3 regions of the Luteibacter flocculans genome follow, and region 1 is predicted to be linked to each of the others. Evidence: predicted binding sites of a transcription regulator. Region 1 holds the regulator's gene; each other region holds the start of a gene.
The links. Region 1 encodes FliA, which starts transcription of late flagellar genes. Its sites were predicted from a motif close to TAAAGTTTNNCNNNCNNNGGCCGATAA; they were not measured.

Region 1 (5,382 bases):
CTTGAGTTGTCCTGGGAAGACGTGGCCCAGGTGGACACCATCGGTCTGGAAGTGGGCTATCGCCTGATTCCGCTGGTGGACAAGGCGCAGGGCGGCGAGCTGATGGCGCGGATCAAGTCCGTGCGCCGCAAGCTCTCGCAGGAACTGGGTTTCCTGGTGCCGTCGGTGCACATTCGCGACAACCTCGATTTGGCGCCGCACGGTTACCGCATCTCCCTGATGGGCGTGCCGATGGGCGAGGCGGAAATCCACACCGAGCGCATGCTGGCGATCGATCCGGGCCGCGTACACGGCACGATCAACGGCATCGCCACACGCGACCCCGCGTTCGGCCTTGATGCGGTCTGGATCGAGCCGGGCATGCGCGAGCACGCGCAGACGCTCGGCTATACCGTGGTCGATCCGGCGACGGTGATCGCCACCCATCTTTCGCACATCCTGCAGAACCACGCGCACGAGCTCATTGGTCACCAGGACGTGCAGCAGTTGCTCGACCGCCTCGCCCAGCAGACGCCGAAGCTGGTGGAAGACCTCGTACCGAAGCGCCTGTCGCTCGGCGCCGTGGTCAAGGTGCTGCAGAACCTGCTTGCGGAGCGGGTACCCATCCGCAACTTCCGCGGCATCGTCGAATCGTTGGCGGAGCATGCAGGCCAGAGCCAGGATCCCGGCGTCCTCGCCGCCGCGGTGCGCGTCACCCTCGGCCGACAGATCGTGCAGGAAATCGCCGGCCTCGGGACGGAAGTACCTGTCATTACTTTGGCGCCGGAACTGGAGCAGATCCTGCTCCAGTCCCTGCAGGGTGGCGGTCCTGCCGGCGCGGCCGTCGAGCCGGGTCTTGCGGATCGCCTCCAGCAGAGCGTCGCGGACGCCGCGCGGCGTCAGGAAGCGGCGGGGGAACCGGCCGTTTTGTTGGTCTCGCCGGCACTTCGTCCGTGGTTGTCGCGCTTCACGCGGCATGTGGCCCAAAACCTGCATGTACTCGCCTACAACGAGGTTCCGGACAACCGTCGCGTCAAGCTGGTGACGGCCCTCGGGCGATAGGAATGAGACGCCGCGCGAAGAATAGGCGCGCGGACCGAACGAACATGGTGGCGCCTGGGAAAGAGGCGCCAGGACAAAGACAGGATCGAACGCATGAAAATCAAACGATTCGTTGCTCCCGACATGCGCCAGGCCATGCGCCAGGTCAGGGACGAACAAGGCCCGGACGCCGTGATTCTGTCGACGCGCCGCCTGGATGAAGGCATCGAGATCATCGCTGCGCTGGATTACGACGAAGCACTGGTGCGCGAGGCCGGCTTCGGTGTCGACGCGCCGAAGCGCGACGAGTCGCCGCTGCGCGCCCTGCGCGATGACGCCGAGCGCGCCGCACGCATCGATCAGGCCCGCGCCGCCACCGCGGCGGCCGTCGAACGTGCCGCGAAGGGCGGGGCACCGGCCAGCCAGACGAACACCAATGCTCCGCAGCGTCAATCGAGCGCGGCGCTGGCCGCCAGCGTCGCAGACGTGGTGCGCGCCGCCACCGTCACGCCCAATAACGATGCCGCCGTGAACGGCGTGCGTGCCGAGATCAACAACCTGCGCGAGATGCTCGAAGTGCAGCTCTCGACGCTGGCCTGGAACCAGATGGATCGCGAGCAGCCGCTGCGCGCCCGCGTGCTGCGCGAGATGACCCGGCTGGGCATCGACGCCGACGTCGCTCGCGCGCTGTGCGCGGAACTGCCGCCGGGCATGACGCCCGAGCAGGCGCGTTATCTGCCGCTGGGCATTCTTTCGCGCAACATCCGTACGAGCGGACGGAATTTCGACACGGTCGGCGGCGGCGTCATCGCGCTGGTCGGTACCACCGGCGTCGGCAAGACCACCACCATCGCGAAGCTCGCCGCGCGCGCGGTGCTGCGTCACGGCGCGTCCAACGTTGCCCTCATCAGCACGGATCAGTACCGCATCGGCGCCGGGGCACAGCTCGAACACTATGGCCGCCTGCTCGGCGTGCGCGTGTTCAACGCGCAGGATGCCAACAGTCTGCGCAACGTGCTGCTCCAGCTGCGCGGCCGCAACACGGTACTGGTCGACACGGCCGGGCTGGCGGGCAACGATCCGAAGCTCCAGCAGCAGTTCGAGACGCTGCGTGCGACCTCGGATCTGCGCGTCTGTCTCGTACTGGCGGCCAACGCGCAGGCGCAGGCCATCGACAACGCGGTGCGCGCCTATGCGCCGCTGGCTCCGCAGAGCGCCATTCTCACCAAGCTCGACGAGGCGCCGCTGATCGGCGGCGCGCTGTCCGCACTGATCCGCCACGGCCTGCCGCTGGACTACACCACCGACGGCCAGCGCGTGCCCGAGGACATTGCGTCCGCCGATGCGCGCAAGCTGGTCTGCCTGGCTGCGCAGCTCGTCAAGCAGCGCAGCGACGAACCCGACGACGCCATCCTCGCCGACCGCTTCGGCGGTGTGGCGCCGGCCCTGGCTTGACCCTCTTTCTCTTCAACCGCAACCGACTCCCACGGCAGTGACTTACTTCATGAGCACACACGTCGATTCCACCCAGGCCGCCGGGCTCCACTGGCTCGCCGATCGCCGCCCCACCCGCAGCATCGCGATTGCCGGCGGCAAGGGCGGCGTGGGCAAGACCACGGTGGCGGTCAACCTCGGCATGGCGCTCGCGATGGGCGGCCGTGACGTCCTTCTACTCGACGCCGATCTCGCCATGGCGAACGTCGACGTCCTGCTCGGCCTGCAGCCGACCCGGCACCTGGGTCACATGCTGGAAGGGGAGTGCGGCATCGAAGACCTCATCCTGCAGGCCGCACACGGCCTCAAGGTGATCCCCGCCACGTCGGGCGCGCGTCGCATGGCGCAGCTGCCGAACATCGAACACGCGGCGGTGATCCGGGCATTCGACGAATACCCGCTGGCGCCGGAGTACCTGATCGTCGACACGGCGGCGGGCATCTCGGACAGCGTCTCCATGTTCGCTGCGGCCTCGGACGAGGTGGTGGTGGTGGTCTGCGACGAGCCGGCCTCGCTCACCGACGCCTACGCGCTCATCAAGGTCATGAGCCGCGAGTTCGCGGTTAACCGCTTCCGCATCGTGGCGAACATGGTTCGCCACGCCCAGGAGGGGCGCCAGCTCTTCGAGAAACTGTCCCGGGTGACCAATCGTTTTCTCGATGTTTCCTTGGATTTCATGGGCATGGTTCCGCACGACGAGTACCTGCGCCAGGCGATCCGCCGCCAGTCGGCGGTGGTCGATGCCTGGCCCAGCAGCCGGTCGGCGGTCGGATTCAAGAATTTGGCCAGGTCGGTCGATACATGGGGTGAACCCGAACCCCGTGCACAGGGCCGTATTGGCTTCTTCGCCGAACGGTCCCATCAGGGGGGGGGGCTACCACTGTGAGCGTTGCGACCGAATACCTTGAGATCACGCGCATCCCAGCGGATGAACTGGTAAAGACCCACGCGCCGCTGGTGCGCCGAATCGCCTATCACCTGATGGGCCGGCTGCCGCCAAGCGTGGATGCAAACGACCTGATGCAGGCCGGAATGATCGGACTGCTTGAGGCCGCAAGAAATTACTCGCCGACTCGCGCGGCCAGCTTCGAAACCTATGCGGGTATCCGCATACGTGGCGCCATGCTGGACGAACTGCGCAAGACGGATTGGACTCCGCGCTCCGTCCACCGGAAGTTGCGCGAGGTCGCGGAGGTGACGAGGCAGATCGAAAACGAGACGGGTGGCGACGCCGAAGACGCGGAAGTGATGAAGCGGCTGGGCATCGACGCCATGGAATACAACCAGATCCTGGCGGACGCGGCGAGCGCGCGGTTGTTGAGCCTGACGGCGCCCGAAGGCGACGAAGGCGCGGCGATCGACGTGGTCGACCCGGACGCGGCCGGTCCGGAAGGTACGTTCGAGCAGGAAGGCCTGCGTGGCGCACTGGCGCAGTCCATCGACGGATTGCCCGAGCGCGAGAAGCTGGTCATGTCGCTGTACTACGACGAAGAACTCAACCTGAAGGAAATCGGTGCGGTGTTGGGAGTGAGCGAATCGCGGGTATGCCAGATCCATGGCCAGGCCCTGATTCGACTCCGCGCACGCATGTCGGGCTGGAAAGACAAGCAGTGACGGCACCCGTAGTGACGTCGCCGAAAAAGAACACGCGGTAGCAAGGCGGAGAGAACGTTTTGGACAAGAACATGAAGATTCTCGTGGTGGACGATTTTTCCACCATGCGACGCATCGTCAGGAATCTGCTGGTGGAGCTTGGCTTCACCAACACCCTGATCCAGGAAGCCGAAGACGGTAATGCCGCGCTGGCGATGCTGCGCGCGCAGCCGTTCGACCTGGTGGTCACGGACTGGAACATGCCGAACATGACCGGCATCGACCTGCTCCGCGCCATTCGCGCCGACGCCGCCCTGAAAGCCATGCCCGTGCTGATGGTGACGGCGGAGAACAACCGCGATCAGATCATCGCGGCTGCACAGAGCGGCGTGAACGGCTACGTCGTCAAGCCCTTCACGGCGGTCACGCTGAAGGAAAAACTCGACAAGATCTTCGAACGACTCGCCGCGGCCGCGGGCTAAGGAACGACCATGAACACCGTGATTTCCCCTGGCCACGACGTGGCGCCCGAACTGCGCGAGCTGCTGGATGCGAACGATCCCGCCTCGGTCGAGGAGGCCCTCGATCGCCTCCTGCGCAGCCGTGAACAGCACCTCTTCATGGCGCTGGGCCACTTGGCCCGCGACCTGCACGAATCCGCGCGCCGGCTTGCCGCCGACATCTCGCACGATGGTGTGCCGGGCAACATGAGCGATGCGCGCAAGCACCTGCGCGACGTGCTCGAGATGAGTGCCCAGGCTGCCCATCGCACCCTCGATTTCAGCGAAAAGCTGCGCCCGCAGGCACAGGCGCTCGCCCGCCAGGCCGACGAGGTGCTGGTGCTCGATCACGCCGACCCCGCCTTCGCCACCAGCGCCACGGCGCTTGCCGTGCGCGTGGGCGACTTCGCCCAGAGCTGCGACATCGGCTTTGGCGAAATGGTCGAGGCGCAGTCCTGGCAGGATCTCTCCGGCCAGCGCGTGGCGCAGGTCGAAGCGTTCATGGCCAAGGTGGAATCGTCGCTGGTGGAGCTGGTGCGCCTGACCGGCACGCTGGCCGGTGGTGCCGCGCCTGCTGCCGAAAAGGTCAGTCAGGACGAAGTGGACCGCCTGCTCAGCGAATTCGGCTTCTGAGCGCCCTATGAGCGTGGAGCTGGACAACGAGCTGCTCAACGTCTTTTTGATCGAGGCGCGCGAGCTGCTGGAAAGCCTGGGCGAACAACTCGTGGACCTCGAGTCCTCGCCCGGCGACGTCGACCTGTTGAATGCGGTGTTC
Region 2 (5,382 bases), 1.2 Mb from region 1:
GCTTTTTCCAGTCGCTCCAATTCAGTGCGTACAACACCGTGGCCTATGCCGACGTACCCAGCGAGCGGTTTTCGAGCGCCACGAGCTTCTACACCACCTTCCAGCAATTGATGCTCTCGCTGGGCATCTGCGTCGCTGCCGCCGCACTGCATGCCTCGGTGTCCTGGCACGGCCGCGAACATGCGCAGTTGCCTGATTTCAGCGCGGCCTTCCTCGTCGTGACCCTGATCTCGCTGATCGCGGCGCCCGTATGTGCCCGCCTGCCGCGCAACGCCGGCGCGGAAATGAGCGGGCATCGGGCGCGCTGAGAGTCGGTGGGCTAGAATCCGCGGTTCCCTGTCGCCTGTTCGAGGTCCACCGCATTGTCCGCCGGTACCGCTTCCGACGCCGCGCTCGATGCGCTGTTCGTGCCGTTCTCCACGGGCGAACTGACTCTCCCGGCCGACGAGAACCTGCTGTTCCTGCGCGCGCGCGACGGCTTCCCGTTGCGCGAGCGCAAGCGTGCAGGCTGGCTGATGCAGCAATCATTCAAGCCGGCGGCAGATGCACTCGCCGCGTCGGGCTTTCAGGTCACAGCGGATCTCCCCGAGCGTCGCTTCCGCGTGGTGCTGGTGCTGCCGACGCGGCAACGCGAGGAATCGCGAGCCTTGTTCGCACAAGCCATGGCGCACGTGGGCGAGGGCGGCATCGTGGTCGCCAGCGTGGCGAATACCGAAGGTGCGAAGACCGCGGAAGCGGATCTCGCGCGGCTTGCCGGGCACGTCACCACACTCTCCAAGCACAAGTGCCGCGTGTTCTGGACCCGGCCGGGCGCCGTCGCCGATGCCTCGCTGCAGGCGGCGTGGCTCACCCTCGACGAACCCTTGTCGGTGGCCGAAGGACGCTTCGTCAGCCGCCGCGGCTTGTTTGCCTGGGATCGGATCGATACGGCGTCCGCGTTGCTGGTCGACGTGTTGCCGAACGACCTCCGCGGTCGCGTCGCGGACCTTGGCGCCGGCTTCGGCTACCTTGCCTGCACGGCCATCGAGCGCTGCGCAGGCATCACCTCCGTGGACCTCTACGAAGCCGAAGCGCGCGCTCTGGAACCGGCACGACGCAATCTCGCGGATGCCGTCACGCGCGCCGGCCGCGCCGTCGCCACGCACGTGCGCTGGCACGACGTGACGCATGGCATCGACGAAGGCTATGACGCCATCGTCAGCAACCCGCCGTTCCACCAGGGCCGGGCGGACGATCCTACGCTGGGTCGTGCCTTCATCGCCGCGGCCGCGCGCGGGCTTGCCGCGCAGGGCTCGTTCTGGATGGTCGCCAATCGCCACCTTGCCTACGAGGCCACGTTGGACGCCTGCTTCGCGAGCGTCCGCACGGTGGTCGAGCAGGGCGGCTTCAAGGTCTTCGAAGCAAGGAATCCCCGCCGATGAAACTCGTGCGCCTGTTGGCGAATCTTGGCTACGGCAGCCGCAAGCAGGTCGCGGCCATGTTCCGCGAGGGCCTCGTGACGGATGCCTCCGGTGAGGTGCTCTACGCCGACGACAAGGTCGATCATGCCGAGATACGTTTCGAGGGCGAGCCGCTCGATCCGCCGCAGGGCATGCTGCTGATGTTGCATAAGCCGGTTGGCTATACCTGCTCGCGCAAGGACGTCGGTCGCCTTGTCTACGACCTGCTGCCGCCGCGGTTCGCGTTGCGCAATCCGGTGCTTTCCACGGTCGGCCGGCTGGATCGCGACACCTCGGGGCTGCTCCTGTTCACCGACGACGGGCAGTTGCTGCATCGGATCATCTCGCCCAAGGCAGCGTTGGCGAAGGTCTACGAGGCCACGCTGGCCGAGGATCTGCGCGGAGACGAGGGCGACCAGTTCGCCTCGGGCACGTTGATGCTCGAAGGCGAGTCCGACCCGCTCGAACCGGCAACGTTGGAGGTGCTGGCACCGCGCCGTGCGCGCCTGACGTTGACCGAAGGTCGCTACCACCAGGCGCGCCGTATGTTCGCCGCCGTGGGCAATCACGTGGTGACGCTGGAGCGCGTCGCGCTTGGCGGACTCACGCTCGAAGGCCTGCCGTCGGGCGAATGGCGCTTGCTGGACACCGCCGACGTCGCTCGTCTCTTCGGCACGGCCACTTCTGTCGCGTGAGCCGGCGCCTCGGGCATGGGGCTCTGGACGCTTCCTGCACGGCGGGTGCAGTATCGAAAGGTTCCCTCGACCCAAGGAGTGCGTACGATGAAACATCTCGCCCTGGCCGTGGCCGGTCTTCTCGGCTGCGCGGCCGCGCAGGCCGCCGATAAGAGTGTGACGGTACCCATGCATCTCGTAACGGCTGACGGTGCGGGTGCATCCGTCGGCAAGGTCACCGTGACGGAAACCGCGGGCGGCCTCGTCTTCACCCCCGAACTGAAGGGCTTGCCGCCCGGCGAGCACGGCTTCCACCTGCACGAGAAACCCAGTTGCGATCCGGGTGAGAAGGACGGCAAGAAGGGGGCGGCGCTCGCGGCTGGCGGTCATTACGACCCGGGCCACACCGGCAAGCACGAAGGGCCCGACGCGTCCGGCCACGAAGGCGATCTGCCGAAGATCACGGTCGCTGCCGACGGCACTGATACGACCGCCGTCACGGCGCCGCGTCTGAAGACGCTCGCCACGCTCAAGGGCCACGCGCTCATGATTCACGCTGGCGGCGACAACTACGCCGACGAGCCTCAGCCGCTCGGTGGCGGCGGGGCGCGGATCGCCTGCGGCGTCGTCAAGTAAGGATCCGATGTCTCAGGGCGGCTTGTTCGCTTCCGAACCGCTCGTGCTCGTCGATGACGAACACGGGCGGTTCGTCTATATGCCGGGCGCTGTGGCGCCCGAGCGTGCGAGCGCCTGGTTTGCCAGTCTGCTTGCGGATATCCCGTGGGAGGCACAGCGTCGCGCCATGTACGGCCGCGAGGTGGACGTGCCGCGGCTTACGCAGCACTACGCGCTCGACGATCCGTCGCTGCCGCGTGTGCTCGGCGAGGCGGGGCGCGCGATCGTCGACGTCACGGGTATCCCGTTCACCACGGTCGGCCTCAATCTCTATCGGGACGGCCGGGACAGCGTCGCGCCGCACAACGACCATCTTGAGGAGCTGACCGAAGGCGCGCCGATCGCGCTGCTGTCGCTTGGCGCGACGCGGCGCATGACGCTGCGCGAGCGCGGCGGCAGGAAGCGCAACTTCGATATCGACCTCGAGGCTGGCAGCGTGCTCACGATGAGCTACGCCACGCAGCATCACTACGACCACGGCATACCGAAAGTGCGCGCCGAAGTCGGACCGCGAATCAGCCTGGCGTTCCGGGTGCGGCCGGCAGGGAAGGCGCCCGGCCGACGTTACGCGCCCCAAGCCCGCTAGAACAGGTCGATGCTGCCCAGGGCGACTGGGGCGAGTTCGCCACGCGCAGAAAGCGCTTCGTATCCGTGCACGCTGTTGCGGCCGTTCTGCTTGGCGAAGTAGAGCGCCTTGTCCGCGCGATCGAGCACGATCTCGGGATAGTCGTTCTCGCTGATCCTCGCATAGCCGATGCTGACGGTCACGTGGTCTACCTGCGGGAACGCGTGTTCCGCGACGAGCTGGCGGAAGCGATCCAGCACGGCCCTCGCCGCACTTTCGTCCGGCGCCGCCAGCAGGATCACGAACTCCTCGCCGCCAAAGCGGAACAGTACGTCGCCCTGGCGGAAGCTCGCGCGCATCTGCTGGGCGAGCATCAGGATCACCTCGTCGCCGTAGACATGGCCGTAGGTGTCGTTGATCCGCTTGAAATGGTCGATGTCGAGAATGGCGAGAAACAGCTGCGCCTGGGTCTCGGGGGCATGCCGCTGTTCGGCGCGTCCCGGGGCGGGCCGGCTGCGCTGGCGGTGCAGCTTGAGCAGCCGCTGCAGTCGCTGTTCGAAACTCCGGCGGTTGTACAGGCCGGTGAGCTTGTCGCGCTCGCTTTCGTTGAGCAGGGCGATGTAGTTGCCATAGATGCGCGCGAAACCTTCGACCATCGAGCGCACTTCGTCGAGCGGTTCCTCGGCCTCGAGCATCAGGGCGCCGATGGCTGCGTGCTCGCGTTGGATCGGAATCACCAGGCGATTGACGCCGTGCTCCGTGACGTCACTGATCGCCTCGGAGGTTTCCAGTGCGCAGACGATGGTGTCGATCGCATCGCCGTCGCGGTCGGGATCGACGGCCTCCACGACGAAGCCGCCCTCGGGACCGGGCTTGCGCGAGCAGACGACAATGGAGTCCACCGGATGCGAGGGGTCTTCTCCGCACTTGCACAGGGTGACGCTGTTGACGGCCACCAACTCGGCCAGCGACAGCACCATGCTGTGGTCCAACGCGTCGATATCGCGGTGGTGGGTGAATTCCGCCACGGACGCGAGCAGGCGCGACTCGGGCAGGACGCCGGCAAGAGCGTGCCAGGCGGCTTTCATGGCCGCAGTTTCCGAGCGACCCATCGATCGCTATATGCACGCATGGCTGGCACCGACGACTCCTCCCCCGAGCGGGGCACGCAGGGCGCCCCTTTAGTCTTGATTACCGCGGGCCGACCGACCCGTTGGGGTGAGTGACGGCAGGCTGGCCGATAACTTTAGCGTATGAAGACCTTGAATGTCTCAAAAGGTGAATCAGCGCACGTTTTCAGGTCTTCACAATAATGAAAGGCTGAGGTAAGCCGGTCAGTCGCCATCGAGCCAGCCCCTCCATTTGAAGAACAGCACCGGCAACACGATGCTGATCAGGATGGCGGCGAGTGCGATGGCGTAACCGTGCGGCCAGGTCAGTTCGGGCATGTCCTTGAAATTCATGCCCCAGATGCCGGCGAGGATCACCGGGGGGATCGTCGCGACCGACGTCACCGTCAGCACCTTCATGACATGGTTCTGGTCCGTGCTGATGAAGCCAAGGCTTGCGTCGAGCAGGAACTGCAGCTTGTTGGTGAGCTGGTCGTCGAACTCGTCCAACGTGCGCAGATCGTGCTCCACCACGCGCAGGCGCACGGCGACGTCATCGGACATCCAGTCCGGCTGCTTGGCGCGAAGGAAGGACACGATCCGCTGCACGCCGAGCATCGACGAGCGATTGCGCGCCTGCTCGCCTTCGAGCCGCCCCACTTCGAGCATGCAGTTGCGCAGGGCCGGCGTGCCGAGGCGTTCGGGCGTAAAGATGCGATCCGACAGCTTCTTGAGGTCGGCCGAGACGTCTTCCATGCGCTTCGCGGCGACATTCACGACCGCTTCGATCAACGTGGCGAGCGCATCGGCGCTGGATTCCCAGCGATGTTCGGCGCAACTGTCGTTGGCGAGTTGGAAGGCGGGCGAATCCGCAAAGCGCAAGGTCAGCAGTATGTGGTTCGTCACCACGATGCCGACCG
Region 3 (5,382 bases), 610 kb from region 1:
GGTCCCTTCAAAGGTACTGTTTGAGGTACTGGTATGCCGAAAGCGTTCCTGCAAACCCGGTCGAGCGGCTGACCTGCTCCCACTGAGCCGTACCACATGAAGCTGTAAAGTCCGTCAACCACGACGACGGATATGAAGAAGAGTCGTTTCACCACAGAGCAGATCATTGGCTTCATCTGAAGCCAGAGCAATCCCTTGCGAGCGCTCCGGATGCTTGGGCGACTGAATACTGCGCCCCCAAAGGCAGCGGCCAACTGTTACAGCATAGACGGCATGAGCCCGTCCAGCCTCACCGCTGTGCCGAAGTCACGTCCCCACACCGGTCCAACTCGATGATGCTGCCGTCCGCTCCGCCGTAGGTCATCCCCTCTAACGCAACGGCGTCTCCCAAATGCAAAGCGCCGTTCGCCAGGCTCAGCACTATCTCGTCCCCGCCGATCGTTTTGATGGTTACCGGGTGCGATGCGTCAACGATCTGCCGAGCGCCCACTTGGCCCATCGGGAAGTAGGACGCGAGCGTCACCTTGTTTCCGCTTTTCAGAATCGTCAGGTCACCTTTGACTGCATGATTGAGCACGTAGCTTCGGGCCTCCTCGACGTGGGAAAGGTGCGTCATTCGGCTGTGCTGTTCGGGTGTACAGCGTGAGTCACGTGCCACAAGAAAGGTGGTTGTGCCTTGCCCAAAGTCTGCCGATGTCAGGCCACTCATCCTGAATACCTCCGCAAAGCCGGCCGTTCGATCGCCGGTCCGAATCATGTCAAACACCGACGGTGGCATGGGTGCATTGGCATGGCAGACCGCCGTAACACCGAGCACCATTCCGAAGACCACTAGAGAATTCATTTTACTCAGCATGTCCGTTCGCCCTAGAGTTGAAAAAAAGGAGCGGAAAGCCGCCCCTTTTCGGTTAACGCGTTCCGCCACCGGAATGGTAGTTGTCGAGGAAGACTTGTTGGTATGTCCGACCGGCGCCTTGGTTAAACAACCGGATGGTCTGATTACCCCTCACCGACTCCATGAATGCTGTTTGTTGCTTCGCATTGACGACGATTTGACTGAGATTGGCTTCTTTGAGCGTGGCGAAATAAAGGCAACGAAGAATGCCGTAAACGACCACCCCGCAGGCGATAATCAAGGCCAGCTTTACGCTATAGAAAAAGAGCAAGGCAAGGGTAATGGCTGCCATCAGACCATCAATCAGGCCGCACACGAATTGCGTGGTCAATGTTTCCGGCCCTGAGTGTGGATCAGTCAAATGGATGATGTTTTTATACGACTCGAAGAACTTGGCGAGCGCGTCTGCATCCTCGGTCCATCCAACAGTGGCAAGTCGACGCTTGCCGATGCGATCGGCCGCGTTCGCCAGTTGCCGGTGATACACCTGGATCAGCTCCACCATCTTCCTGGAACCGCGTGGCAGCCCCGTCCGAACGACGAGTTCCAGCAGCTTCACGACCAAGCCATTGCTTCTGAGCGATGGGTCATCGATGGCAATTACTCCGCGTGCTTGCCGGAGCGACTGGCTCGATCGACCGGATTGGTGCTGCTGGATGTTTCCACGCTCACCAGTCTTGGCCGTTACTTGCGACGGGCGCGCGGTGACCGGGCACGGATCGGCGGTTTGCCTGGAGCGAGCGACAACGTCACGCTGTCGATGCTGCACCATATCGCCATCGTCTCGCCGCGTAACCGGAAGAGATATCGTGTGCTCTTCGATTCCGCAGACGTGCCCAAGGTGTTTCTTGGTTCGGTCAATGCCATTGCACGTGCATACGCGGACTGGCAACTTGTTTTGCATGACGCGCCGCGCGCGGGCTAGCAACAGGACAGTAGGAACACGGCAGCAGCCGTCAAGCAATGTGGTAATCCGCTGCCTTTGAATCAATGCACCGGCTGCAAAGCATGACGCCCGGCCAAGGGCCGGGCGTCTGCATATTCACTTAGCGATCGCAGCTGCCGTGAGCTTCTCCGCTTCGACGTGGGGCGATGTGTCGCTCCACGTCGGGCTACCCAAAGCCAATCCCCTCAGAACTCGCGCCACTGCCCCGAGGCGAGAGCGGGCTGGGCCGAGGGCGCCATCGCCATCAGCGGCTCGCGGGGCACAGACACCGGAGCTGCCTTCACGGGCTGCGGCGACGGCTTCGACGACGCACGGGCTGCGGCAGCCGCCGAGTCCGCGAGTTTGAAGAAGGCCACCTGACGCGTCAGTTCCTGGGCAAGCTCCAGTGCCTGGCGGCTGGCGGCGCTGGCTTCTTCTACCAACGCAGCGTTCTGCTGGGTCACGTCGTCGAGGGAGGCTACGGCGACGTTGACCTGCTCGACACCTGCCGACTGTTCCTGCGACGCGGCCGAGATTTCGCTGACGATGTCGGCGACCTTGGTCGCGCTGTTGCCGATGGTAACCAGCGCCTGCCCGGTGCGATTGACCAGATCCGAGCCGGTGCTCACCCGCTGCACCGTGGTACCGATCAGGCTCTTGATGTCCTTGGCGGCGGCCGCGCTGCGCTGCGCGAGGTTGCGGACCTCGGCGGCCACGACCGCAAAGCCGCGACCCTGCTCACCCGCACGCGCCGCTTCCACGGCCGCGTTCAAGGCCAGCAGGTTGGTCTGGAAGGCGATTTCGTCGATCAACACAGCGATCTCGCCAATGTTCCGGCTGGCCTCGGAGATCTGCTTCATCGCTTCCACGGCCTCGTCGGCTACCGCGCCACCGTTCTTGGCGTCGGTGCGCAGGCCCTGGGAGATCTGCTGGGCAAGCGCCGCACCCGATGCATTCTGTTTGACCGCGGACGACATCTCTTCCATCGATGCCGCGGTTTCCTCCAGCGAGGACGCCTGCTCCTGGGTGCGGTTGGAAAGATCGTCGTTACCCGCCGAGATATCGCGTGCTGCGTGCTCAACCTGCACCGCGTTCTCGCGCACCGCGCCGACGATGCGAGCGAGATTCTCGTCCATGGCGTGGAGCGCATTGAGCATGCGTCCCAGGTCGTCGTTGCGCGTGACCGACACCGACTCGCCCAGGTGACCCGCTGCGATGCGTGCCGTCACGGCCGAGGCATGTTCCAGCGGTGCGAGGATACTGCGCACGAGCGCGGTCGCCACGCCGAGGATCGCAAGCAGGGCGAGCAGACCGCCGCCCAGGAGGATACCGTCGGTACGCGCACGCGTCGTGGCGGCCTGAGCCGAACGCTCGTCAAGTAGCGCCGTCTCGGCACCGACGAACTTTCCCAGCAGTTCACGCATCTCGTCCATCCGGGCCTTGCCCTTGCCCTCGCGCTCGTACGCCAGTGCTTCCGCGCTCGATCCGCTGTTCTCCGGCTGCTTCTTCTGCAGGGCGACGACCGGATCGATCGCATCGGTCGTCCAACTGCGATAGACCGCATCGATATCCGCGAGGCGTTTCTGCTGCTCAGCATTGTCGATCGTGAGTTGGCGCAGCTTGGAAAGGGCATCCGCATAGGCGGCCTGTCCCGCAATCATCGGCGCCAGCGAGGCCTCCTTGCCCGTGATCAGGTAGCCGCGCTCACCGGTTTCGATGTTGACCAGGGCGCCCAGGAGCGTTCCCTCTACCCGCAGCACCTCGTTCGAGTGCAGGTCCATGCGGGTGCTCCGCTCCATGGTCTGCAGTGCAGCGTAGACGAGTCCGACGAGCACGATTACTACCATGGCGATGGCGGCGAAACCGCCGAAGATCAGCTTGTTGCGTGAAGCCAGTTTGATGAATTGCATGGTGCCTCCTGGGCAGAGAAGGCGCGAGCTGCCGCCGTTTTCAGGAGCGGGCGCTTTTGCCGAAATGCCGGGAAGCACGGGTCGTGATGACCGTAGGATCACCTGAGGACGGATGTACTGACCGGTTACCTACACATTTTCGGCAAATTCAGTCAAAACTTGAGTTCGGCGAATAATGTCCCCCTCTTCGGCTATTTATGCTGCAAGACGCAGACAACGAAGGTTGGGCAGTTGTAGACCGACCATGGAACGCGCCGGGTCGAAAAGCCGACAGCGGACGTGGGAACCGATAACCGCGCCATCCGTTGACCTCAGCGGGAGGCGACCCACGCCACCTCCCGCTGAGCCCCGCCCCTTATTGCTTGCTACGGCGGGTTGGCTCCACCACCGGCAGGCTGTCTTTCACCGACAACAACTGATCCCGCGGCAGGGTGATGCTGGCCGTCCCGGCAATGGCATCCGACGCACCGCCCACGGAGACCGTATAGCTGCCGCGGTCGATACGCCACGTATTGACCGACGTATCGAACCAGGCGAAAGCACGTGCGTTCAACGGCACCGTGACCTGACGGGTTTCGCCCGGATTCAAGGTAACGCGCGCGAAGCCCTTCAGTTCCTTCTTCGGGCGGGAAACAGGCGGCGCGTCCTCGCCCACATAAACCTGCGCCACCTCGGTACCTTCGCGCTGGCTCGTGTTGGTGATCGTGAACTGAGCCCGGGCCACGATCTGGCGGTCGTCCAGATAGGGCACGTTCCCGAAAGTCACATGCACCGGGCCGTAGGTAAACGTGGAGTACGACAACCCGTGACCGAACGCGAATTCAGGAGTAATGCCCTTTGCCTCGAAGCCGCGATACCCATTGAGCAGGCCCTCGGAATAAACGATTTCCTTGTTCGCCGTGCTGTTCTGCGGGAACGGGTAGTTGGCGTACGTCGGATTGTCCTTCTCGTCGCGCTCGATCGTGATCGGCAGCTTGCCCGAAGGATTCACCTTGCCGAACAGGATTTCACCGATCGCCGCACCGCCCTCCTCGCCCGCGTACCAGGGATAAAGCACGCTGGCCACCTTATCGACCCAAGCCCGCATGCTGACACCGCCTCCCGCATGCATCACGACCGTGGTGCGAGGGTTCGCCGCGGCAACGTTGGCGATCAACTCGTCCTGGGCCTCGGGGAGGATGAACGGTCGATCGAAACCCTCGCCTTCGTATTCGGAACCCAGACCACCCACGACGACAACGGCATCGTACTGGCCCAGATCCGTCGTCGGGACGAGCGACGCCCAACTGAACTGCACACCCTGAAATCCGCCCAGCGTGCCGAAGTAGTTTGGCTTGCGCTCGTACTGGATGCTCACGTCGTAGGTTTGGCCCGCCTGAAGGCGAATCGTGCCGTACGAGGGGATGGTCGGTGGAATCGACGGCGTGATGACGGTGCCTGCGCCGTTGTTGACGATCTCCTGCCCGTCGATCTGGACGCGCACTGCACCGTCGGCCCTCACCTTGAAGACATGATCGCCCGTCGTGGTCGGAGTGATCTTTCCAGACCAAACGGCCGCATCCGGCATGGCGCTACCGAACGGTGAGCCGCCGTTGTTCCAGTCGAGATTGATCAGACGGTCGTCGCGGGTGACAGTCTGGCCGTTCGAGGAA

Region 2: IM816_RS08020 (GGDEF domain-containing protein) is a predicted target of FliA. The motif match lies at 4,576-4,602, and genes of this name have one in related genera.
Region 3: IM816_RS10530 (methyl-accepting chemotaxis protein) is a predicted target of FliA. The motif match lies at 3,867-3,893, and genes of this name have one in related genera.

What each region holds. Positions count from the first base shown of each region.
Region 1 covers NZ_CP063231.1:3,090,241-3,095,622, reverse strand. Annotated here, with positions in the region: gene flhA (flagellar biosynthesis protein FlhA) at 1-1,041, shown strand, start outside; gene flhF (flagellar biosynthesis GTPase FlhF) at 1,135-2,475, shown strand; gene IM816_RS13320 (P-loop NTPase) at 2,525-3,400, shown strand; gene IM816_RS13315 (RNA polymerase sigma factor FliA) at 3,397-4,128, shown strand; gene cheY (chemotaxis response regulator CheY) at 4,188-4,589, shown strand; gene IM816_RS13305 (protein phosphatase CheZ) at 4,599-5,240, shown strand; gene IM816_RS13300 (chemotaxis protein CheA) at 5,248-5,382, shown strand, end outside.
Region 2 covers NZ_CP063231.1:1,880,972-1,886,353, forward strand. Annotated here, with positions in the region: gene IM816_RS07995 (DHA2 family efflux MFS transporter permease subunit) at 1-308, shown strand, start outside; gene IM816_RS08000 (class I SAM-dependent methyltransferase) at 363-1,421, shown strand; gene IM816_RS08005 (pseudouridine synthase) at 1,418-2,134, shown strand; gene sodC (superoxide dismutase [Cu-Zn] SodC) at 2,222-2,749, shown strand; gene IM816_RS08015 (alpha-ketoglutarate-dependent dioxygenase AlkB family protein) at 2,757-3,374, shown strand; gene IM816_RS08020 (GGDEF domain-containing protein) at 3,371-4,441, opposite strand; gene IM816_RS08025 (CorA family divalent cation transporter) at 4,688-5,382, opposite strand, start outside.
Region 3 covers NZ_CP063231.1:2,478,378-2,483,759, forward strand. Annotated here, with positions in the region: gene IM816_RS10515 (hypothetical protein) at 290-856, opposite strand; gene IM816_RS10520 (ABC transporter transmembrane domain-containing protein) at 909-1,454, opposite strand; gene IM816_RS10525 (hypothetical protein) at 1,539-1,820, shown strand; gene IM816_RS10530 (methyl-accepting chemotaxis protein) at 2,027-3,730, opposite strand; gene IM816_RS10535 (beta-glucosidase family protein) at 4,086-5,382, opposite strand, start outside.